DNA from 2 places in the Weissella thailandensis genome. Region 2 is predicted to be linked to the other one. Evidence: predicted binding sites of a transcription regulator. Region 2 holds the regulator's gene; the other holds the start of a gene.
What was found. Region 2 encodes HrcA, which represses chaperone genes, less so after heat shock. Its sites were predicted from a motif close to TTAGCACTCNNNNNNNNNGAGTGCTAA; they were not measured.

Region 1: the regulator HrcA is predicted to act here: its motif matches at 3,976-4,002, upstream of FOL01_RS08385 (ATP-dependent Clp protease ATP-binding subunit).

Annotation. Positions count from the first base shown of each region.
Region 1 covers NZ_CP014332.1:1,678,535-1,689,416, reverse strand. The annotation lists gene alsS (acetolactate synthase AlsS) at 226-1,914, shown strand; gene budA (acetolactate decarboxylase) at 2,055-2,771, shown strand; gene FOL01_RS08390 (zinc-binding alcohol dehydrogenase family protein) at 2,883-3,890, shown strand; gene FOL01_RS08385 (ATP-dependent Clp protease ATP-binding subunit) at 4,102-6,180, shown strand; gene FOL01_RS10905 (LysM peptidoglycan-binding domain-containing protein) at 6,466-8,127, shown strand; gene FOL01_RS08365 (NlpC/P60 family protein) at 8,193-8,735, shown strand; gene FOL01_RS08360 (GNAT family N-acetyltransferase) at 8,790-9,068, shown strand; gene FOL01_RS08355 (dCTP deaminase/dUTPase family protein) at 9,167-9,709, shown strand; gene radA (DNA repair protein RadA) at 9,722-10,882, shown strand, end outside.
Region 2 covers NZ_CP014332.1:826,859-837,740, forward strand. The annotation lists gene glf (UDP-galactopyranose mutase) at 1-622, shown strand, start outside; gene FOL01_RS04005 (acyltransferase) at 720-1,778, shown strand; gene FOL01_RS04010 (flippase) at 1,813-3,273, shown strand; gene FOL01_RS04015 (glycosyltransferase family 2 protein) at 3,324-4,253, shown strand; gene FOL01_RS04020 (glycosyltransferase family 2 protein) at 4,350-5,252, shown strand; gene FOL01_RS11015 (hypothetical protein) at 5,378-5,545, shown strand; gene FOL01_RS04025 (helix-turn-helix domain-containing protein) at 5,595-6,080, shown strand; gene FOL01_RS10865 (IS3 family transposase) at 6,116-6,508, shown strand; partial or broken gene FOL01_RS11510 (transposase) at 6,524-6,949, shown strand; gene FOL01_RS04035 (SGNH/GDSL hydrolase family protein) at 6,965-7,753, shown strand; gene hrcA (heat-inducible transcriptional repressor HrcA) at 7,966-8,991, shown strand; gene grpE (nucleotide exchange factor GrpE) at 9,011-9,571, shown strand; gene dnaK (molecular chaperone DnaK) at 9,627-10,882, shown strand, end outside.

The DNA of each region.
Region 1 (10,882 bases), 850 kb from region 2:
TTTGATGAGAAATAGCTAACGCTTTTTTGCATGTTATAAAAAAATTCAAATAAAATTTCACAAATTGTGTAAGCGTTATAGTGCTGAACATTATAAGCTTTGTGAAAAAATGTACTATGTTTTAAACCAGAAGCCCCGTTGCTTTTTACTACAAAATAGGGTGTGAACGCGCTACAATGTAAGCATTGACGCTTATTTGCAATATATTTTAAAGAGGTAGAGTACATGTCTGAAGAGAAGAAGACCGGTGCCGACTTAGTAGTCGACAGCCTAAACAACCATGGTGTTGATTTGGTGTTTGGAATTCCTGGTGCTAAGATTGATCGCTTATTTGAAAAGCTTGAACATCCAGCAGAAGGAACAAAAGCACCTAAGTTAATTGTTACTCGTCATGAACAGAACGCTGTGTTTATGGCCCAAGCATTCGCGCGTATCACTGGTAAAACCGGAGTTGTTGCTGTTACTTCAGGCCCAGGTGTGGGTAACTTGGCCTCAGGATTGATGACAGCAACTGCTGAAAATGATCCTGTTTTGGCAATTGGTGGTCAGGTACAACGTAAGGATTTGTATCGCTTGACACATCAAAGTACGCCATCGGCAACTTTGTTTGCGCCAATTACAAATTATTCAGTTGAAATTCAAGATCAAAATAATATTTCAGAAATTATTTCTAATGCGTTTGCAGCCGCAAATGGACCTAAACCAGGTGCTGCTTTTGTTTCATTACCACAAGATGTTGATGAAGCAGAAGTTGACATGGACGCATTACCAGTTGTTAAACCAGCTACGTATGGTGCAGCAGCTGCAGACGATATTGATTGGTTAGCTGAGCAAGTTAAAGCCGCTAAGTTACCAGTTTTGTTGGTTGGTGCTCGTGGTTCAGATGATGCAACAACAGATGCATTGCATACATTGCTAGAGCAAACAACTTTACCGGTGGTTGAAACTTATCAAGGTGCGGGAGTTATTTCACGTGAGCTAGAAGAGCAAACATTCTTTGGTCGAATTGGGTTCTTCCGTAACCAAGTTGGTGACCGTCTATTGGCACAATCTGACTTAGTGATTACAGTGGGCTACGATGCAATCGAATATGAACCACGTAATTGGAACAAGAATGCCGATTTGCGTATTGTTGCAATGGATACGCAGGCTGTTCAAATCGACAATCACTTTACGCCAGAACGTCAATTAGTTGGTACATTGGCTGATACTTTGAGCGCTTTGAAAGAGCAAATCAACGGCTATGAGTTGCCTTCCGAATCACAAGCTAAATTAGCCGCATTGAAGGCTGATTTGCATGCGGCGGCTGAGCCAACGTATACACCTGCTCAACCAGATTTGAACCACCCATTGAGTATCATTAAAGCATTACAAGCACATATGACAGATGAAATGACGTTAACATCTGATATTGGTTCTCACTACTTGTGGTTAGGTCGTCACTTTAAGTCATACGTTCCTCGTCATTTCTTGATCTCAAACGGTATGCAAACATTAGGTGTTGGTTTGCCATGGGCTATGGCAGCCGCAATGGTCCGTCCAAATGCTAAAGCCGTGTCTGTTTCAGGTGATGGTGGTTTCTTCTTCTCAGGAATGGAGTTAGCAACTGCAGTGCAATTGCACTTGAATACTGTCCACATCGTTTGGCAAGATAATTATCACTATGATATGGTTAAATTCCAAGAAGAAGTTAAGTACAACGGTGAGTCAGCCGGGGTAAAGTTCTCTGATATTGATATTGTGAAGTTTGCTGAATCAGCTGGCGCTAAGGGATTGCGTGTTGATAAGCCTGAGCAATTGAATGCTGTATTGGATGAGGCCTTTGCAACCGAGGGACCAGTTGTTGTTGAGATTCCGGTAGATTATTCACATAATTATGAATTAATGTCACAATTAATAGATGATGGTGAATAGAAAATTGTGAGGCAAAAGACGTTTTGAATCACGGTTATGCCTAATATTTATCAAATAAAAATTGACGAATTATAGGTACAAGGAGGCTGGAACATTTTCTTTTGTCTCAGCCTCTTGCGTTAAGGAAAGGGAGAGTAAATATGTCAACAGTATATCAACATAGTACATTAGCGGCTTTAATGGGCAAAGTGCTTGGCGGATCAGCTACTTTAGCTGAATTAAAAGAGCATGGTGATACAGGAATTGGTACGTTCGATGGGCTTGACGGTGAGATGATCATGGTTGATGGTGAGGTTTACTATATGGATGGTGAAGGTGTTATTCATCATGTGACCGATATGGGCAAAATGGTACCATTTGCAACCGTACATCATGCAGACGATCCTTCAGAAACAGTGAAGTTTAGTGCCGGCAATATGACGGAAATGGTTTCATTGATTGACGACCGTGAATTAGAGAACACATTTTCTGGTGTTATCTTACGCGGGAGCTTTTCATCTATGAAGGTTAGGTCTGCGCCAAAGTCTGAACGACCATATCCATCATTGTCTGAAATTACGAAAACACAACGTGAGTTTGAACAGACTGATGTTACTGGAACACTAGTTGGTTATTATTCACCAGAGTTGTATCAAGGAACTGTCGCTGCTGGTTGGCATGTACATTTCTTGAGTGATGATCGGACGTTTGGTGGACATGTCCTTGGCTTTGATGCTGATCAGCTTGAAGGGGACTTAACTATTTTCGATAATTATGAATTGCATTTGCCAATTGATAATCAAGAATTCCGTGAGCATCATGTTGATATGGACGGCCTAAAAGAAGGCGTTGCTGCAGCAGAAGGTTCACAAGACTAATCATGAATTAGCGATAATAACACCTGAGTGTGTTGTTATCGCTATTTTTTTACCACCATAGTATCATGTAGGTAAGGAAATCTTGGTATCTATTATTTGAGGGAGTGAATTATGACAAAATTAATGAAAGCGGTCGTTACGACGCTTGATGAAGACAACCCGTTGTTAGAAAAAGAAATTCCGTTGCCAAATGTTGATAGTCATGATGTGCTTGTAAAAATTACTGCATCTGGTATGAATCCTGTGGATGTTAAGCAGCTTGAATTAGCTGTGGCGGCAAAGGAAGAACGTATCCTTGGTTTTGATGGTGTTGGTGAAGTAGTTTCAATTGGTACTGATGTAAAAAAATATCAGGTTGGTGATCGCGTCTTTTTCTCTGGCGAATTAGGTCGTACAGGATCTAACGCTGAGTATGAAGCAGTCAATGAAGACTTAGTTGCTAAGGCCCCTGATAATTTATCAGATGTTGAAGCGGCAGCATTGCCGTTAACATTTTTAACAGCTTATGAGATGCTTGCTGATAAATTTGGCATTTCAATGGCCGCTGGTGCAGCGTCAGGGAAGACTTTGTTGATTATTAATGGTGCTGGTGGTGTTGGATCGATTATGATCCAATTAGCAAAATGGCTGGGTATGACAGTGATTGCCACTGCTTCGCGTGATGAAACAATTGAATGGGTCAAACAATTAGGCGCTGATTTTGTTGTTAATCACCGAGAAGATTATGTGTCTGAGGTCAAGCAGCTTGGTTTTTCTGAGATTCCTTATATTGCTGTCCTACATTCATTAGACCAACATTTTGAAGCGGTAGCAAAGTTAGTAGGAAGCTATGGTCATATCGGCGCAATCGTGCAATCAACACAACCGTTGCCAGTTGGTCTTATTAAAAACAAAGCAGCCTCATTAGATTGGGAATTTATGTTTGCAAAGACCAATGCTGGGCAGAATATTGCTAGTCAAGGAGAGGCCTTAGCGTTACTTACAGAATTAGTGAGTGCAGGGGATGTGCAATCAACGATTACACAAACCGTTGATGGTTTCTCGGCCGCCGCGGTATTGGAGGCGCAACAAAAAGTTTCTGTTGGTGACATGTTAGGAAAACTAGTAATTAAATATTAATTAATGAATAAAAGAATGATAGAGAATGGATTTTTATGTAAACTAAAATTCATTCTTTTTTTGTCTAAAAAAGCACGAAATAATATTTGCACTCTCGATGGTAGAGTGCTAATATAGATAATGTAAGCAAGGTCAATAAAGGTCAGAGAAGACTGGATATTGAATCTACTGGGAATAATGAATATAAAAAAGAATGTAAGGAGGCCGTATTATGGCACAAGATCCATTTGGTTTTTCAAGTTTTGATGATATCTTTCGTATGATGAATAATGAAGCTGCAAGGACACAACAAGCACAGCGTTCACAACAAGGACCACGTACGCGGATGGGCCAAGGTGGCGGGAATGATAATAGTGGTCAAGGAAATGGTTTACTTGATCAATATGGTATTAACCTGACGGAAATGGCACGCAAGGGTAAGTTTGATCCAGTGATTGGACGAGACGATGAAATCGCACGTGTTATTGAAGTGCTTAACCGTCGTACGAAGAATAATCCAGTGTTGATTGGTGAGGCCGGTGTTGGAAAAACAGCCGTTGTCGAAGGATTAGCGCAAGCAATTGTCAACGCGAAAGTACCTGGAAAGTTACAAGGTAAGGAAGTTATTCGTCTAGATGTTGTTTCTCTTGTCCAAGGGACAGGTGTCCGTGGTCAATTTGAAGAGCGTATGCAGAAATTGATGGACGAAGTTTCAAAGCGGGACGACGTTATCCTGTTTATTGATGAAATTCATGAAATTATGGGAGCCGGAACTGCTGGCGAAGGTTCAATGGATGCCGGTAACATTTTGAAGCCTGCCCTAGCGCGTGGTGAGTTTCAGTTAATTGGAGCAACAACGCTTAATGAATATCGTAAGATTGAAAAGGATGCAGCAATTGCCCGTCGTTTCCAAACAGTGCAGGTTAACGAGCCATCAACTGAAGAAGCACTACAAATTATTCAGGGAATTCGTTCACGATATGAAGATTATCATAAGGTCAAGTATGCCGATGAAGCTTTGGAGGCTGCCGTAAATCTTTCAAATCGATACATTTCGGATCGCTTTTTACCTGATAAGGCAATTGATTTAATTGATGAAGCCGGTTCAAAAAAGAACTTGTCAGTAAAAATTGCTGACCCAAAGGAACTGGAAAATAAGATTCACTCAACGGAAGCACAAAAACAATCGGCGATCGAGCAAGAGGATTATGAAAAGGCTAGCAAGCTACGTGACCAGGTTAATAATCTAGAACTACAATTACAGGCTGTTAAACAACAAGCACCTCAGAATGAAGCGGCGCAAACTGTTACAGTTGAAGACATCCAAAAGATTGTTGAAGAAAAGACTGGTATTCCAGTTGGAGAATTAGCTGAGTCAGAGCAAACGCAATTACGCAATTTAGGTGACAATTTGGCTGAACATGTTATTGGTCAAGATGAAGCTACGGAAAAGATTGCCCGAGCAATTCGTCGTAACCGAGTTGGTTTTAATAAAACGGGACGTCCAATTGGAAGTTTCTTATTTGTAGGACCAACTGGTGTTGGTAAGACGGAGACCGCTAAGCAATTAGCTAAAGAATTATTTGGTACAACCGATAGCATGGTACGTTTCGATATGTCTGAATACATGGAGAAGCATTCGGTTTCAAAGTTGATTGGTGCCCCAGCAGGTTATGTTGGTTATGAAGAAGCTGGTCAATTAACCGAAGCAGTTCGTCGTCGCCCATATTCGCTAATTTTGCTAGATGAGGTTGAAAAGGCCCATCCAGATGTTATGAATATGTTCCTGCAGATTCTTGACGATGGGCGTTTAACCGATGCGCAAGGTCACATTGTTTCATTTAAGGATACAATTATTATTATGACCTCAAATGCGGGTACTGGTGTCAAGGATACGAAGGTTGGTTTTGACCCAGAGCATGAACGTGGTACCTCACGATTACTAGAGCGTTTGGCCCCATATTTCAAACCTGAATTTTTGAATCGTTTTGATGGTATCGTTGAATTCAATGCATTATCTAAGGATAACTTGTTAAAGATCGTTGACTTAATGATTGCTGATATGAATGTCGCCATTGCAGAAAAAGACCTACATCTTACTGTTACTGATGATGTCAAGCAGAAGATTGTTGACCTGGGTTATAATCCAGAAATGGGGGCACGACCATTGCGTCGAGTTATCCAAGAGCGACTCGAAGATCAAATTGCAGACTTTTATCTTGATAATCCGGACGTTAAACAGTTGACCACTAAGTTAGTAGATGACGATATTGTGATCGAAGAAATGAAGAGTACTGTACAAAATTCATAATAAGTTTAAAAAAATATAAATATCAGCGAGACAGCAACTACAATTGCTGTCTTTTTTTGTACAATAATCAGGTCGTTGAATTTTTCAATTAAGCAAAATGTGGATAAAATAAAGCAAAAATTAAGTTTTTTGTGCTGTGTAACATAAATGAAACATTAAATGAAACTCTTTGAAAAGTCTCTAACGTACAATAGTGCTTGTAGTAAAAATAAAGAAAATCTTAAGAAATGTTCTGGTGGGCAATTTCTAATTTATATAAACAATAAGTTCGAAGGGGTACTTAATATGCACGCATCTGTAAAAAATACGCTATTAGCAACTGCCGGAGCAGCAGCTGCCTTGGCTGGAAGCTCAGTCGTAGCTTCTGCCGATTCTGTTACTGTTAAATCTGGAGATACATTGTATGCTATCGCAGCAGCTCATCATGTATCTGTTGACGAATTAGTTTCAGCAAACAAAATTGCCGACGCTAATATGATTATTACTGGTGACAAGGTTGAATTACCAGGTTCATCATCAACATCAGCAGAATCAACAGCATCTTCAGCAGCACCAAAAAAGCAAGCTGCAAAGGGATCATCATACACTGTAAAGTCTGGTGATACTTTATGGGCAATCGCTAATGCTAATGGTATGACTTTGTCAGAATTGTTGTCAGCTAACGAAGGTTTGCAAGCTTCATCAACTATCTTTGTTGGTGATTCACTTAACCTTACAGCTTCAGCAACTAAGGCAACTGGTAGTGCCCCAGCTGCAAGTTCAGCTGCAGCAAAGCCAGCCGCAACGTCAACTGCTAACGCTTCACAAGCAACAGCAAGTTCAGCAGCTGCACAATCAGTTGCAACATCAACTGCTAATGCCTCAGAAGCTGCAGCAAAGTCAGCAGCCGCACAATCAGCTGCAACATCAACTGCTAATGCCTCAGAAGCTGCAGCAAAGTCAGCAGCCGCACAATCAGCTGCAACATCAACTGCTAACGCTTCAGAAGCTGCAGCAAAGTCAGCAGCCGCACAATCAGCTGCAACATCAGCTGCTAATGCTTCAGAAGCTGCAGCAAAGTCAGCAGCCGCACAATCAGCTGCAACATCAACTGCTAACGCTTCAGAAGTTGTAGCAAAGTCAGCAGCCGCACAATCAGCTGCAACATCAGCTGCTAATGCTTCAGAAGCTGCAGCAAAGTCAGCAGCCGCACAATCAGCTGCAACATCAACTGCTAACGCTTCAGAAGCTGTAGCAAAGTCAGCAGCCGCACAATCAGCTGCAACATCAACTGCTAACGCTTCAGAAGCTGTAGCAAAGTCAGCAGCCGCACAATCAGCTGCAACATCAGCTGCTAATGCTTCAGAAGCTGCAGCAAAGTCAGCAGCCGCACAATCAGCTGCTAACGCTTCAGAAGCTGCAGCAAAGTCAGCAGCCGCACAATCAGCTGCAACGTCAGCTGCTAATGCCTCAGAAGCCGCAGCAAGCTCAGCAGCACAAGCATCACAAGCTGCTGCAAGCTCAGCTGCAGCAGCAAGTTCAGCAGCCGCACAATCAGCTGCGCAAGCATCACAAGCAACTGCTCAGCCACAAAAGCTTGCCACAACAGCTTCTACAGCAAACAAGTCAGTTGTTTCAGCAGATACTGCCGGCAACACATACCCTTCAGGACAATGCACATGGTTTGTTAAGGGTGATTTGAGCTGGGTTGGTAATCACTGGGGTAACGCTTCAGCATGGGGCGCATCAGCCACTGCTGCAGGTCACACTGTAAATTCTTCAGCATCTGTTGGAGCTGTTGCATTATTTGCACCAGGTGTTGGTGGAGCTAGCTCATACGGTCACGTTGCTGTTGTTGATTCTGTAAACCCTGATGGTACAATTACTATCTCAGAAGCAAACTATGCAGGGAAAGCATTCAACGAGCGTACTATTTCAACTTCTGGTGTACAATTTATTCACCAATAAAACGCAATTATTTGAAGGACTCGCTAGCGGGTCTTTTTTTGTATAATAAAAGGAGTGATTGACGGATGCCATTTAAGATTGAACCGGGGCGTGTTGTGCATTTCAATGATTTCGATCAAGCAGATGCAGAAATTTTATTTGAACCGCCACTTGCGGAAAAACCAGTACAAATTACCGCATCAAATTTTGCTCGTAAAACAACCGGGGCACGTATTCAAAGAACGATGTTACAAATGCTAATGGAAGATATTTGTGAGCGTTTAACAGTAGTTTTAGATGATGTCGTGGGTGTACCTTATTTAAAGGATGGTCAAAGCATAGAAACCGGTTTTGATACGGGTGGCTTGATTCAGTATATGTTCAACAAAATTGCTGGTGTTGGTTTTCCACATGAAATTAGTGAGCAAATGAAAACTGTCACGCAATTCGATGTTTCAGAAACCATTCCGGGTGATTTATTGGTCTGGGGAAGTGCACTATTACCAACGACCGCTGGTATTTATATTGGTGGCGGCAGATATGTCACGGTTGATGTATTTACAGAAAAAGTGACCGTTAAGACTATTTCACAAAAATGGTTGCCAGACTTTGTGGGTGCCATCAGGTAGTTTAAACAACAATGGTGTTGTAATTTAGTTATAATAGAGTCAGGAGGTTTCAATATGGAATTTACTTATGAACCCGGACGCTTATTTCATGAAACAGGTGGTATTGTAGATGCAGAAATATTGTTCCCCGAAATTCTAGGAGGTGCGGTCTGGTCAATTGATCATACGTATGTCGATCCAGAGTTACGTGGACAAGGTATTGCTGGACAACTGTTAGCAGAGGTCGTTGCGCGTGCTGAGAAAGCAGGTGTACAACTAAAGCCAGTCTGTACTTATGCGCGACAAGCATTTTTCAGAAACCCAGAATATAAAAAAATAGCTTATAAAGATTAAATTTGTTTTGAAAGCACCCGTTATTTTGACGAGTGCTTTTTAATTTCCTTAAAATTAAGTTATACTTAGTTTTGAGAATTTATTTGAGAGGGATTGAAATGAAACGAGGATTTGCTGTTGTTAAGAAGTATGCAAACGCCAATTTAAGTTTGCCAAGTCGAAGTACAGAACACGCTGCTGGCTATGATTTCCAGGCAGCTGAGGATTTTACGTTGCCATCTATTTGGCGCTTGCCATTTTTGAAAGTTTTATGGCAAATCAGACATAATGATGTCATAGCAACTACCGATGATGAACAAGCATCAAAAATAATCAAGCCATTGTTGATACCAACCGGTATTAAAGCCTATATGGGTGATGACGAATATTTGATGATTGCTAATCGTTCGTCAAATCCATTAAAGCGCCATTTGATTTTGCCGAATGGTGTAGGGATTATTGATGCTGATTACGTTGATAATCCTAAAAATGAAGGTGAGATTTTTATCCAAATGATCAACTTGGGACTTCATGATATGACGATTAAAAAGGGTGAACGGATTGGCCAGGGGATTTTTATGCCTTTCCTAGTAACTGATGATGATCAGAAACAAATAAAAAAAACACGTCAGGGTGGTTTCGGTAGCTCTGGGATTAAATAGAGGAGGTGAATTATGGCAAAAACGAAAACCCAATTCGTTTGCTCAAATTGTGGTTTTGTCTCGCAACGTTATATGGGACGGTGTGCCAATTGTGGTGCTTGGGGAACATTTGTTGAAGAGGTCATGCAACCAGAAAAGGTTGACCGCAAGTCACGTGTTAATTTAGCTGGCCAAGTGGCGAAGGTTGAACGCTTAGATGAAGTCAACATTGAAGAGACACCACGCATTAAAACAGACAATGAGGAGTTTAATCGCGTCCTTGGTGGTGGAATCGTACCGGGTTCCATGGTATTGATAGGTGGTGACCCAGGAATTGGTAAATCTACTTTATTGCTACAAATTTCGGGACAGTTAGCCAATCTAGGTAAGAAAATTTTGTATATTGCTGGTGAGGAAAGCGCATCGCAAATAAAATTACGTGCCGAAAGATTAGGGGTACGTGGCGATTCAGACTTTTTGCTATTTCCAGAAACGGATATGAAGCAAATTAGACAAGCCATCGATGAGGCGCAACCAGAATTTGTTGTGATCGATTCCATCCAAACAATGCAGGAACCTGACATTAGTTCATCAGTTGGTTCGGTTTCACAAATTCGCGAAACTACCGCAGAGCTATTGCAGATTGCTAAAACCAATAATATTACAATTTTCATTGTTGGACATGTTACTAAAGAAGGGGCCATTGCTGGTCCTAAAATTCTTGAGCATATGGTTGATACCGTTTTGTATTTTGAAGGGGATAACCAGCGGAGCTTCAGATTACTCCGCGCTGTAAAGAATCGTTTTGGTTCAACAAATGAATTGGGCGTTTTTGATATGCAACATGGTGGGTTAGTTGAAGTTGCGAACCCGTCAGATTTATTTTTAGAAGAGCGATTAGCTGACGCAAGTGGTTCAGCTGTAGTTGTTGCCATGGAAGGAACACGACCTATTTTAGTTGAGGTGCAGGCGTTAGTGACGCCGACTGTATTTGGTAATGCTCAGCGGACGGCTTCCGGTATTGACCGAAATCGAGTGTCATTGTTAATGGCAGTACTAGAAAAACGAGCTAATTTGCTCCTACAAAATCAAGATGCGTACGTACGTGCTGCTGGGGGTGTCCGACTTGATGAGCCAGCAATTGACTTAGCAGTCGCGATTGCGATTGCATCAAGTTATAATGATATACAAACA
Region 2 (10,882 bases):
CTATGACAATAACTACTTCAACCATCGTTACCAAGGAATTCCGGTAGGTGGTTATACACAAATCTTTGAAAAGATGTTGGACAACGATTTGATCGATGTTCGTGTCAATGAAGATTTCTTTGATCACAAAGACGAATATATTGCCGAGTTCCCTCGTATCGTTTATACCGGTATGATTGATCAATTCTTTGGTTACAAGTTTGGTGAGTTGGAATACCGTTCAGTTCGCTTTGAATCTGAACTAAAGCAAACAGATAACTACCAAGGTAATTCGGTGATCAATTATACAGATGCAGAAACACCATATACACGTGTAATGGAGTGGAAGCACTTTGATGGTTTGTCAGATGATGGCGTAACGATCATTACCAAGGAGTACCCACAAGAATGGGATCGTTCTAAGGAAGCTTATTACCCTGTTAACGATGAAAAGAATACAAATCTGTATAAGGAATATGCAAAGGAAGCACGTCAGCATAAGGAACAATTTATTTTTGGTGGTCGCTTAGGCCAATATCGTTATTACGATATGGATCAAGTGTTCAATGCTGCCTTCAATACAGTACGTAAAGAGTTTGATATTCCATCAGATTTTAACTTCGCACATGATGAAGAACATTAATTTTTGATAGATTAATAGATAATCAAGGCGCAATCACTCTCAGTGTATTGTGCCTTGTTTTGTTTATAAGAGTTTGATATACAATGACGGGAGTGACATGGAAAATCCAGTTAACGTAAGGAAACAGCATTATTATTATTTGGACATTTTAAATATTGTTGCAACATTTGCAGTGGTATGGTTGCATACATCGGGTTACGCTTTTAATTTTTCACCAAGTGATTCAAAATGGTATCTTAGTGTATTCATTCAGGTACTATTTATTTGGGCAGTGCCAATATTCTTTATGATATCGGGTGCTAACCTACTAAATTATCGTGAACGTTATGATACCAGGACATTTTTGAAGAAAAGAGGGTGGCGAGTATTATTACCGTTCATTATCTGGTCGACTATTTGGTATGCTTGGAATCATTTTATAATGGGGAATCCCGATTGGTCATTTAAGGGACTGATTAATGGCATCGAACAGGACCAGATTCAGCCTATTTTTTGGTTCTTTTACTATATTATTCCAGTGTATATCGCTATGCCGTTTCTATCACTTTTAGCAACGAAAGCTAATAAAAAAGTCGTTGAATATATTATCTGGCTGTATATAATCGGAACTGGCATCATCAACTATGGGTATAGCTTGATACATCGACCATTTAGTCAACTTGTATCAAATATTCCTTTAGCGTTGAGTATGGGAATTGGTATCTTTTTCGTTGGTTGGTATCTGCATAATTTTAAGACATCGGATAAACAACGGCGGATAATATACGGTCTATCTTGCTTGAGTGTGTTATTTATGTTCTTATTGACAGTTTTCCTTTCAATCAGGCATGGTGAAACTGCTCGTGAGGTGTATAACATCTTTTCAATCGGTGGGTTTATCTTGCCGTTAGGTATCTGGTTATTTTTCCAACACCATTTTCCAATGACGTGGCAACCAAATCTTAGAATAGGCTTATGGTTGAAACGTCTTTCTGGAGCTTCTCTTGGCGTATATGTTGTTCACGAATTTATCATTCAAATAGTGACTCATTTTCTACATATCAATCCGGATTCATTATTTCACTTACTGGGATTACCGTTGATTGTCTGGATTATTTGTCTCATTATTATACTTATATTTAAAAAAGTCCCAGTCTTAAACAAAATTATTCCGTAATCAAAAGAAATGATTACAAACAGAGGATGGAACCATGCAAGTCGTTAAAAATTATTTATATAATGTGTTTTATCAGCTGCTAGTTGTTTTAGCGCCCTTAATCACGATGACCTATCTGTCGCACGTATTGGGTGCCGAAGGGATGGGGGTCCAAGCCTGGACTAACTCAATCGTCAGCTATTTTCTGTTGTTTGCGACTTTAGGAATTACACTCTATGGTCAACGTGAAATTGCTTATGTGCGCGATGACATTGACTTGCGTAACAAACGTTTTTGGGAAATTCAATTGTTGCACACCTGTGTTAGTGTGGTTGCGATTATTGTTTATATTGTGTTTGTGTTTTCAATGCGCCATGTTTCGGGTGAATTTAGTCAGAATACCCATCAACTTTATTTACAAACATGGGTCATTGTTTCTGGTTTATTAGATATCTCATGGTACTTCATGGGGTTAGAAGATTTTAGAAAAACGGTTATTCGTAATTCTTTGGTAAAAATTGCGATGGTTATTCTAATCTTTTTGGTTGTTAAATCACCTGACGATGTAAATAACTACATTTTGCTATTGGCGCTGACTCAGGTGGCTGGTAACATTACCATGTGGTTTTATATTCCGGGCCAAGTTAAATTCCCTAAGTTTAAAACATTAGAATTTAAGCAGCATATGTTGCCAACTTTGGGTTTGTTTATGCCGACAATTGCCACGCAGATTTATTTACAATTAAACAAAACCATGTTGCCATTATTCCAGCCAGACTCAATTGGATTATCGGCATTCTATGAAAACGCGGATAAGATTATTAAAGTTTCATTGGCACTAGTGACAGCATTAGGAACGGTTATGTTGCCACGTGTTGCCAATTATTTTTCAAAGGGTAATCTTGCAGCAGTGAATAAAGCCATTTATAAGTCGATGGACTTTGTCACCGCGTTATCTGTACCGTTAATGTTTGGTATGATGGCTTTAGGTCCTAAAATGACCATTTGGTATATGGGACCATCTTTCCTACCAGCTGGTTGGACAATTTCGATTTTGTCACCGATTATTGTCCTGATTGCATGGAGTAACGTTTTAGGAACCCAATATTTAATGCCCATTAGTCGGACAAAGGATTTTACAATGTCAGTGACGATCGGTGCATTAGTAAATATCTTGCTTAATTTTGTGACTATTCCACTTTGGAGTTTGTATGGTGCTGCGGTTGCAACTGTTTTGTCAGAAGGTGTCGTGACCTTATATCAGCTGATAGTCGTTCGTCATGACTTATCGATTAGCACGTTATTCTCCGGAACATGGAAGTATCTGGTTGCTGGGGCAATTATGTTTGCCGTTATTGTACCTATGACAATAAGGCTACAGGCAAATCCGACTGGTACGGTAGTATGTATTCTGGTCGGTGCAATTATTTATTTCGCCATCATTTTCATATTACGTGCCAAACTCGTTACGGAAAGTATTGGTTTTGTAAAAAAATTTATAAAAGATAGGAAATAAGCGGAATTTTGCTATAATAGAATGCAGTAAGATTTCGAAAAGGGGAAGAAATGGCTAAATTATCTTTGATTGTACCGGTCTTTAATGAACAAGACACAGTAAAATTATTTTATGATGCAATAGAAGAGGAACATAAGAATTTTGCCGATTATGAATTAGAATATTGGTTCATTGATGACGGATCTACGGATAACACAATGGACGCTGTGGACAACTTGATTGCAGCAGATAGTCATGTTCACACAGTATCGTTTTCCCGTAATTTCGGTAAAGAATCAGCTTTGTATGCTGGTCTTGAACATGCAACTGGTGAATATGTTGCTGTGATGGATGTTGATTTGCAAGATCCACCATCAATGTTACCGGAAATGTTAGCTGGTGTTTCGTCTGGTGAATGGGATGCAGTTGGTGCCCGTCGTACAAGTCGCGAAGGGGAACCGGTGGTTCGTTCGTGGTTCTCAAATCTGTTTTATAAATTGATCAACTCAATGTCTGATACACACATTGTTGAAGGCGCTCGTGATTTCCGTGTCATGGGTCGACCAATGGTAGATGCTATTTTGAGCATGCAAGAGTACAATCGTTTTTCAAAGGGAATCTTCTCATGGGTTGGTTTTAAGCAAAAATATTTGAATTATGAAAACCAAGACCGTGTTGCCGGTAAGACTTCTTGGTCTTTCTGGGGACTATTTAGATATTCTATTGAAGGATTTATTGACTTTTCACGGGCACCATTGTTGCTTGTGTCTGTTCTAGGTGGTATTGCTTTCGTTTTGGCATTGCTTGGCGCAATCCTTGTTTTCATTCGTGCACTACTATATCCTGATACGTCAGTCTTTGGTTGGCCATCAATGGTCGTTATTATCTTAGCCTTGGGTGGTATCCAACTATTGAGTCTTGGTATCGTTGGTCGTTATATTTCAAATATTTATTTAGAAGTGAAAAAGCGTCCAATCTATGTTGCTAGAAAAGTGAAGTAATCTAAGCATATTTTTAGGTCGCAAATGTATAAATGTAATTGAGCTTTTAAAATAGGTTCTTTTATAAAAATAGTAATAGTTGGGAGACTATCTGATATGACTGTGAGTGCGGTTGTGGTAACGTATAATCGGCTACCAATGTTAAAAGAGGTCATCGAAGCCTTACAAAATTCTGAGACGAAGGTAGATAATATCATCGTCGTTGATAACAATAGTAAAGAAGATACGCAAGAATATCTAACAAGTTTGGGCGATGCTATTCGGTATGTCCGCCTAAAGGAAAATATTGGTGGATCTGGTGGCTTTAATAAAGGTATTCGTTACTTTATGGAAGAAACAACGGATGATTATGTCTGGTTGATGGATGATGACACTGTGCCAACATCAACAGCCTTGACTGAATTGGTCAATTCAGCTAAGAAGATTAACAATCAATTTGGTTTCTTAGCTTCTGATGTTCGCTGGACAGATAATTCACGTGCGTTAATGAATTTGCCATCACCTAAGAAGCGTTTCCATAAAATTTCATTGCATGCAACGGAATTAGAACCACTACGAAATGCAACTTTCGTGTCGGTGATGTTCAGCCGTGAAATGGTTGCAAATATTGGCTTGCCAATTACGGAGTTCTTTATTTGGGGTGACGACATTGAGTATACTGAGCGTTCAGCGCGTGTATTGCCTGGATATATGGTGCCAACTTCACGTGTCATCCATAAGATGGCAAATAACATTGCCTCAAATGTTTCATTAGACACAATCAATCGTGTTCCTCGTTATTTCTATGCATTTAGAAATCAAATGTACTTTAGTCGCCAACGTGGCTTCTTATTGTATATGAGAACACATTTAAAGGTTTTGTATGAAATTTTGAGAGTATTTCTTAACCACAAGCCAAATATGCGTTTGCGTTTGAAGATGATTGTTAAGGGTACTGTTACAGGTTGGTTCTTCCGTCCAAAGGTTGAATTTGCTAAAAATAAAAAAGTTAATCATTAATTAGTTACAGTAGTTAACGCCGTATTTTGACGTTAACTACTGTTTTTTTAACGCTTAATTTTACTGATAAAAAGGCCAATAATATCCATTAGTATAGAAATAATGAATATCATGAGGTATTTACAATGTTAGGAATAAAAACAATTTTAGCGATTGTCGTATGTTTATTAGGAATCAATCATGAACATAACGTGATGGCACACGCGTTGTCTTTTCATACTGGCCATCCAAAACAATATCGTGTATTGACTGCTGTGCGAAAAAAGGATGAACAGTCGAATTTGCCACAATGAACTGAACCCCGTAAGTTGGAGTAATTTCCAAAACTTACGGGGTTTTACTATGTTTTCAAAAGAAGTACAAATTGAAGCAGTCACGATGTACCTACAAGGTATTCCGCCTTATAAAATACGGAAAAAGTTTGGTATTAAAGGAACAGACACCATTCGTAACTGGGTTACTAATATCAAGGAACTTGGTGTCTATGGATTAAACAACGCTAGTCAAAGTAAGACAAATTATCAATATTCCTTTAAAATCAAGGTAATTCAATGGCGACTTGAGCACAAAGCTTCGCTTCCGGTAACTGCTAAGAAATTTCATATTCGTACCCCATCTACCATTTGGCAATGGGAAAGAGCACTGGAATCTGGGCGCCTGAAATCTAATAAGCAAAGGCGGAAGAAAATTATGACTAAGCAAGAAGATAATAAAATTAAGAAACTTGAAGAAGAGAATGAATTACTGCGTATTAAGGTAGCCTATCTGGAAAAACTCGAGGCCTTAGCACAGGAGAAAAAGAAATTACAAACCAAGACAAGGCGGTAGTAATTACTGTGTTAAGGCAAGAATTGAAATGTAAATTGAAGTTAATTCTTCAAGTAGCTGAAATGTCTAGTAGTAGCTACTATGATGCTTGCAAGCGAGCATATAAAGAATATCCTCGTGATTTGATTAATGCCATTACTGCAGTTCGTAATGAAAATCCCGATTATGGTTACCGTCGTGTCACTCAGGAATTGCATAACCAAGGGTTTAATACCAACCATAAGGTTGTATTGAAAATCATGAAAATGAACGGTATTCTTTGTACTGCATTTAACCGAATAACTCGTAAGTACAATTCATATGTTGGCACAGTTGGTCGTATTGCACCCAATCGTGTTAATCGTCGATTTATAACAGACCGCCCTTATCAGAAAGTGCTCACAGATGTTACTGAAATGCGTTGGGGTTCTGGAACAGTAGATGAATGAGCATATTTTACGGCCTATATTGATGTTTATAGTGGTGAGATTCTCACTTGGAATATTGATCTTCATCCAACCGTTGATTTCGTTACGAAACCACTAGATGAACTATTAAATACTAGACCCAAATTAAATTACCGTTTAACAATCCACTCTGACCAGGGATTCCAGTATCAAAATTATGAATATGTCTCACGTTTGCAGAACAACCATGTGTTTCAAAGTATGAGTCGCAAAGCGACCTGTCTAGATAATGCTATGGCGGAGAGCTTCTTTCATCTCTTGAAGGTAGGAACTGTCCATAATAACCATTATCAAAACTATGACGAGCTGAAGTCTGCCGTCAATAATTATATCTATTACTACAACAATAAACGGATTAAAACAAAGCTGGCCGGAAAAACTCCGGTTCAATACCGAAGTCTTTCCGACCAGCTAGTTGCTTAAACTTCTCTCCAATTTTTGGGGTTCAGTTCACAATTACTTTATTTTCAGAATAAAAAAATTTGGATAGTTGGTGACTCGTTGATGGTCGGGTGGGATGGCACAAAGTTATTAAAAGAGAATTGCCCGAAATTTATTTCCCAAGTCAGCCACGCAAGAGTTAATAATGACTACTCTTTTTCTGGTGCGCAAATTAGTGGTAATCAACAGATGCGTACATTCGATCTAACCAATAACGTTTCGAAAATTATTCTGGATCCACAATTCCAGTCTGCAGATATTCTATTGTTGTCGTTAGGTGTTAATGATTTAAATTACAGTGATAATAATATTGGTTATGTGCAGCAACGACTGCAAACGAATATTATGCGATTACATTCAGCTAATTTAAATGTAAAAATTATGGGTTTATTGCCGTTTGAATCATATATGAAAGATAAAAGAAGTTATTATAGATTAGCAGAACTACGAATGGCTCTGACAGAAGTTTACCAATCTTTTGGCATACCGGTCTTGAATTGGCGACAGGCAGGATTTTCGTATGACTATTTTTCTATCAAAGATGGTGTTCATCCAAATAGTATGACTTACAAACTAATGAGCACTACTATTGTAAATTTTATGGTTTTAAACAGATCTGTCATGCCGCTGGATATATCAAATCAGTCATTATTTGTTTCGAATGGTTGGCAAACGAATGAACAAGGACAGCGACAGTATGCCAAAAACAATATTCTGTTGACCGATTGGCAAATAATCGATCAGACTGCTTACTATTTTGATCCAATTACTAAAGCGCTGAAATAAAAAATGGACAGATGGTGACAATCAACGTCTTTGTATAGGCACTGACAAAGTAGTAATAAGGCAACGGATACGCAAGATTTTGCGTAGTTCATTTTCTACAATTAGCACTTAATAATAAAGAGTGCTAAAAAGTGTTGACAAGTTAATATAAGGCGTGTACTATAATAACTGTTAGCACGAAGTAGTTGAGAGTGCTAAGAAAGGTGACGCGTATGTTAACGGAGAGACAGCGGCTAATATTAGCCACAATAATTCGCGATTACGCAAAAACCGGCAAAGCTGTTGGATCTAAAACACTGTTAAGTGAATTAGATCTAGCAGTCAGCTCAGCAACTGTGCGAAATGAAATGGCACTACTAGAGGAATTGGGCTTGCTACAAAAAGAGCACACTTCATCGGGTCGCGTGCCTTCACAACGGGGCTACCGCTATTATGTTGATGAATTAATGCATCAACATCATCTATCAAGAGTTGTTCAAAAATCATTAGAACGTGTATTTAATCGAAATTTCGAAGAGATTGACGATTTGATGCAGACGATGGTAGATGAGTTAGCGAGTCTGACAGGCTATACGGTTGTTGCCCTTAAACCTGAATCAGTTGATATTCGGCTTTCAGGGTTCCGCTTAGTACCCATAAATGGCCAGCAAATCATGGCTATTATTGTTACTAATGATGGACAAGTTACGAGTCAAAGTTTTAGATTACCAGAGGGGATGTCTATTAGAAATCTTGATGATATGGTTGATTATATTAATCGAACGTTAGTTAATCAGCCCATTGTCGAAGTGTTAAGGACATTAACTGGTGATTTACCTTGGCAAATGGAGCGAGTTATTCGTACACCAGTTGCATTTTTACAATTGTTTGGTGACGTATTAGCACGATCGATTCATGATAACGTGTTTATCGGTGGTTATTTAAATGTTCTTGACTTCACCGTTGATTCAAGCTTGCAAGATGTTAAGCAACTATACCAGTTACTTGATTCGGCGCAAGATATGAGACGGGTTGTTGGAACGGCTAATGATGGGGTGATCGTACAAATTGGTGATGAAAATGGTAATAATTTATTATCACCATATAGTCTTGTGTCAGCCACATATCGTGTTGCACAGTATGGTGTTGGTGCCATTGCTATTTTAGGGCCAACATCGATGCGCTATGCTGACATGGTTAGTTTGGTTGATGCGTTCCGCAGTGCTTTATCGCAACAGTTATTAGAATATTATCGTTAGTTAGAAAAGAGGTGTTGACATGTCAGAAGAAAAGAAGACTCCTGAAGAAGAAGTTGAGGTCGTCAATGAAGAAGCGGATGTTGACACTGAAGCTAAAGCTACTGAGGCTGAAGAGCCAAAGACAGAGGCAGACCAAATTTCTGAACTAGAGACAAAGGTTGCCGAAGCCGAAGACAGGTATCTACGTGCCGAAGCTGAGATGCGAAACATGCAATCTCGTTATGCGAAGGAACAAACACAAGCGGTTAAGTTTGCAAATCAAAAGTTAGCTGCTTCAGTTTTGCCAGCTGTAGATAACTTGGAGCGTGCGCTACAAGTTGAAGTCGAAGATGGTGCAGCTAAGCAAATTAAGGATGGGGTTGAGATGGTTTACAAAACGCTAATCTCAGCACTTGAAGAACATGATGTTAAGGCAGTTGGTGAAACTGGCGAAGCATTTGATCCGAACTTCCACCAAGCAATTCAATCAGTACCTGCAGATGATGATCATCCTGCCGATACAATTGCGACGGTTCTTCAAAAGGGTTATGTTTTAGCTGATCGAGTAATTCGACCAGCAATGGTAGCTGTTTATAATTAAACAACTAGTTATTAATTAATATATAAAAAATCTGATCAATAAGAGGTAAATTATTATGTCAAAGATCATTGGAATTGATTTAGGAACTACAAATTCTGCTGTTGCTGTTATGGAAGGTGGATCTCCAAAGATTATCACTAACCCAAACGGTGGTCGTACAACGCCATCAGCTGTTTCATTTAAGAACGGTGAGACACAAGTTGGTGACACTGCTAAGCGTCAAGCAATTACCAACCCAGACACTGTGTTGTCAATCAAGTCACACATGGGTGAAGCTGGTTACAAGGTAACGATTGATGGTAAGGATTACACACCACAAGAAATTTCAGCAATGATTCTACAATACATCAAGAAGTATGCTGAAGATTACTTAGGTGAGACAGTTGATAAGGCTGTTATTACTGTACCTGCATACTTTAACGATGCCCAACGTCAAGCTACTAAGGATGCTGGTAAGATTGCTGGTTTGCAAGTTGAACGTATCGTTAACGAGCCAACTGCTTCATCATTGGCATATGGTCTAGATAAGCTTGACCAAGACCAAAAGATTTTGGTTTACGATTTGGGTGGTGGAACATTTGATGTTTCTGTTCTTGAATTAGGTGATGGTGTGTTCGAAGTACTATCAACCAATGGTGATACACACCTTGGTGGTGACGACTTTGACCAAAAGGTTATTGATTGGTTAGCCGATGGCTTTAAGAAAGAAAACGGCATTGACTTAAAGAATGATAAATTAGCATTACAACGTTTGAAGGATGCTGCTGAAACTGCAAAGAAGACTTTGTCATCAGCTACTGAAGCTCAAATTGATTTGCCATTTATTACAGCTACTAACGAAGGCCCATTGCACTTGCAAACAACTTTGTCACGTGCTCAATTCAACCAATTGACAGCTGACCTGGTAAAGCGTGCTGAAGCACCTGTTCGTAGCGCTTTGAAGGATGCTGATCTTTCAATGGGTGACATTGATAAGGTTATCCTAAACGGTGGTTCAACTCGTATCCCAGCCGTTCAAGAGTCAGTTAAGGAGTTGACTGGTAAGGAACCAGATCACTCAATCAACCCTGATGAAGCTGTTGCTCTTGGTGCAGCTGTTCAAGGTGGTGTGATTACTGGTGACGTTAAGGACGTTGTTTTGCTTGATGTTACGCCATTATCATTGGGTATCGAAACAATGGGTGGTGTCTTCACAAAGTTGATTGATCGTAACACAACGATCCCAACATCAAAGTCACAAACATTCTCAACTGCTGCTGATAACCAACCAGCCGTTGATATCCATGTTTTGCAAGGTGAGCGTTCAATGGC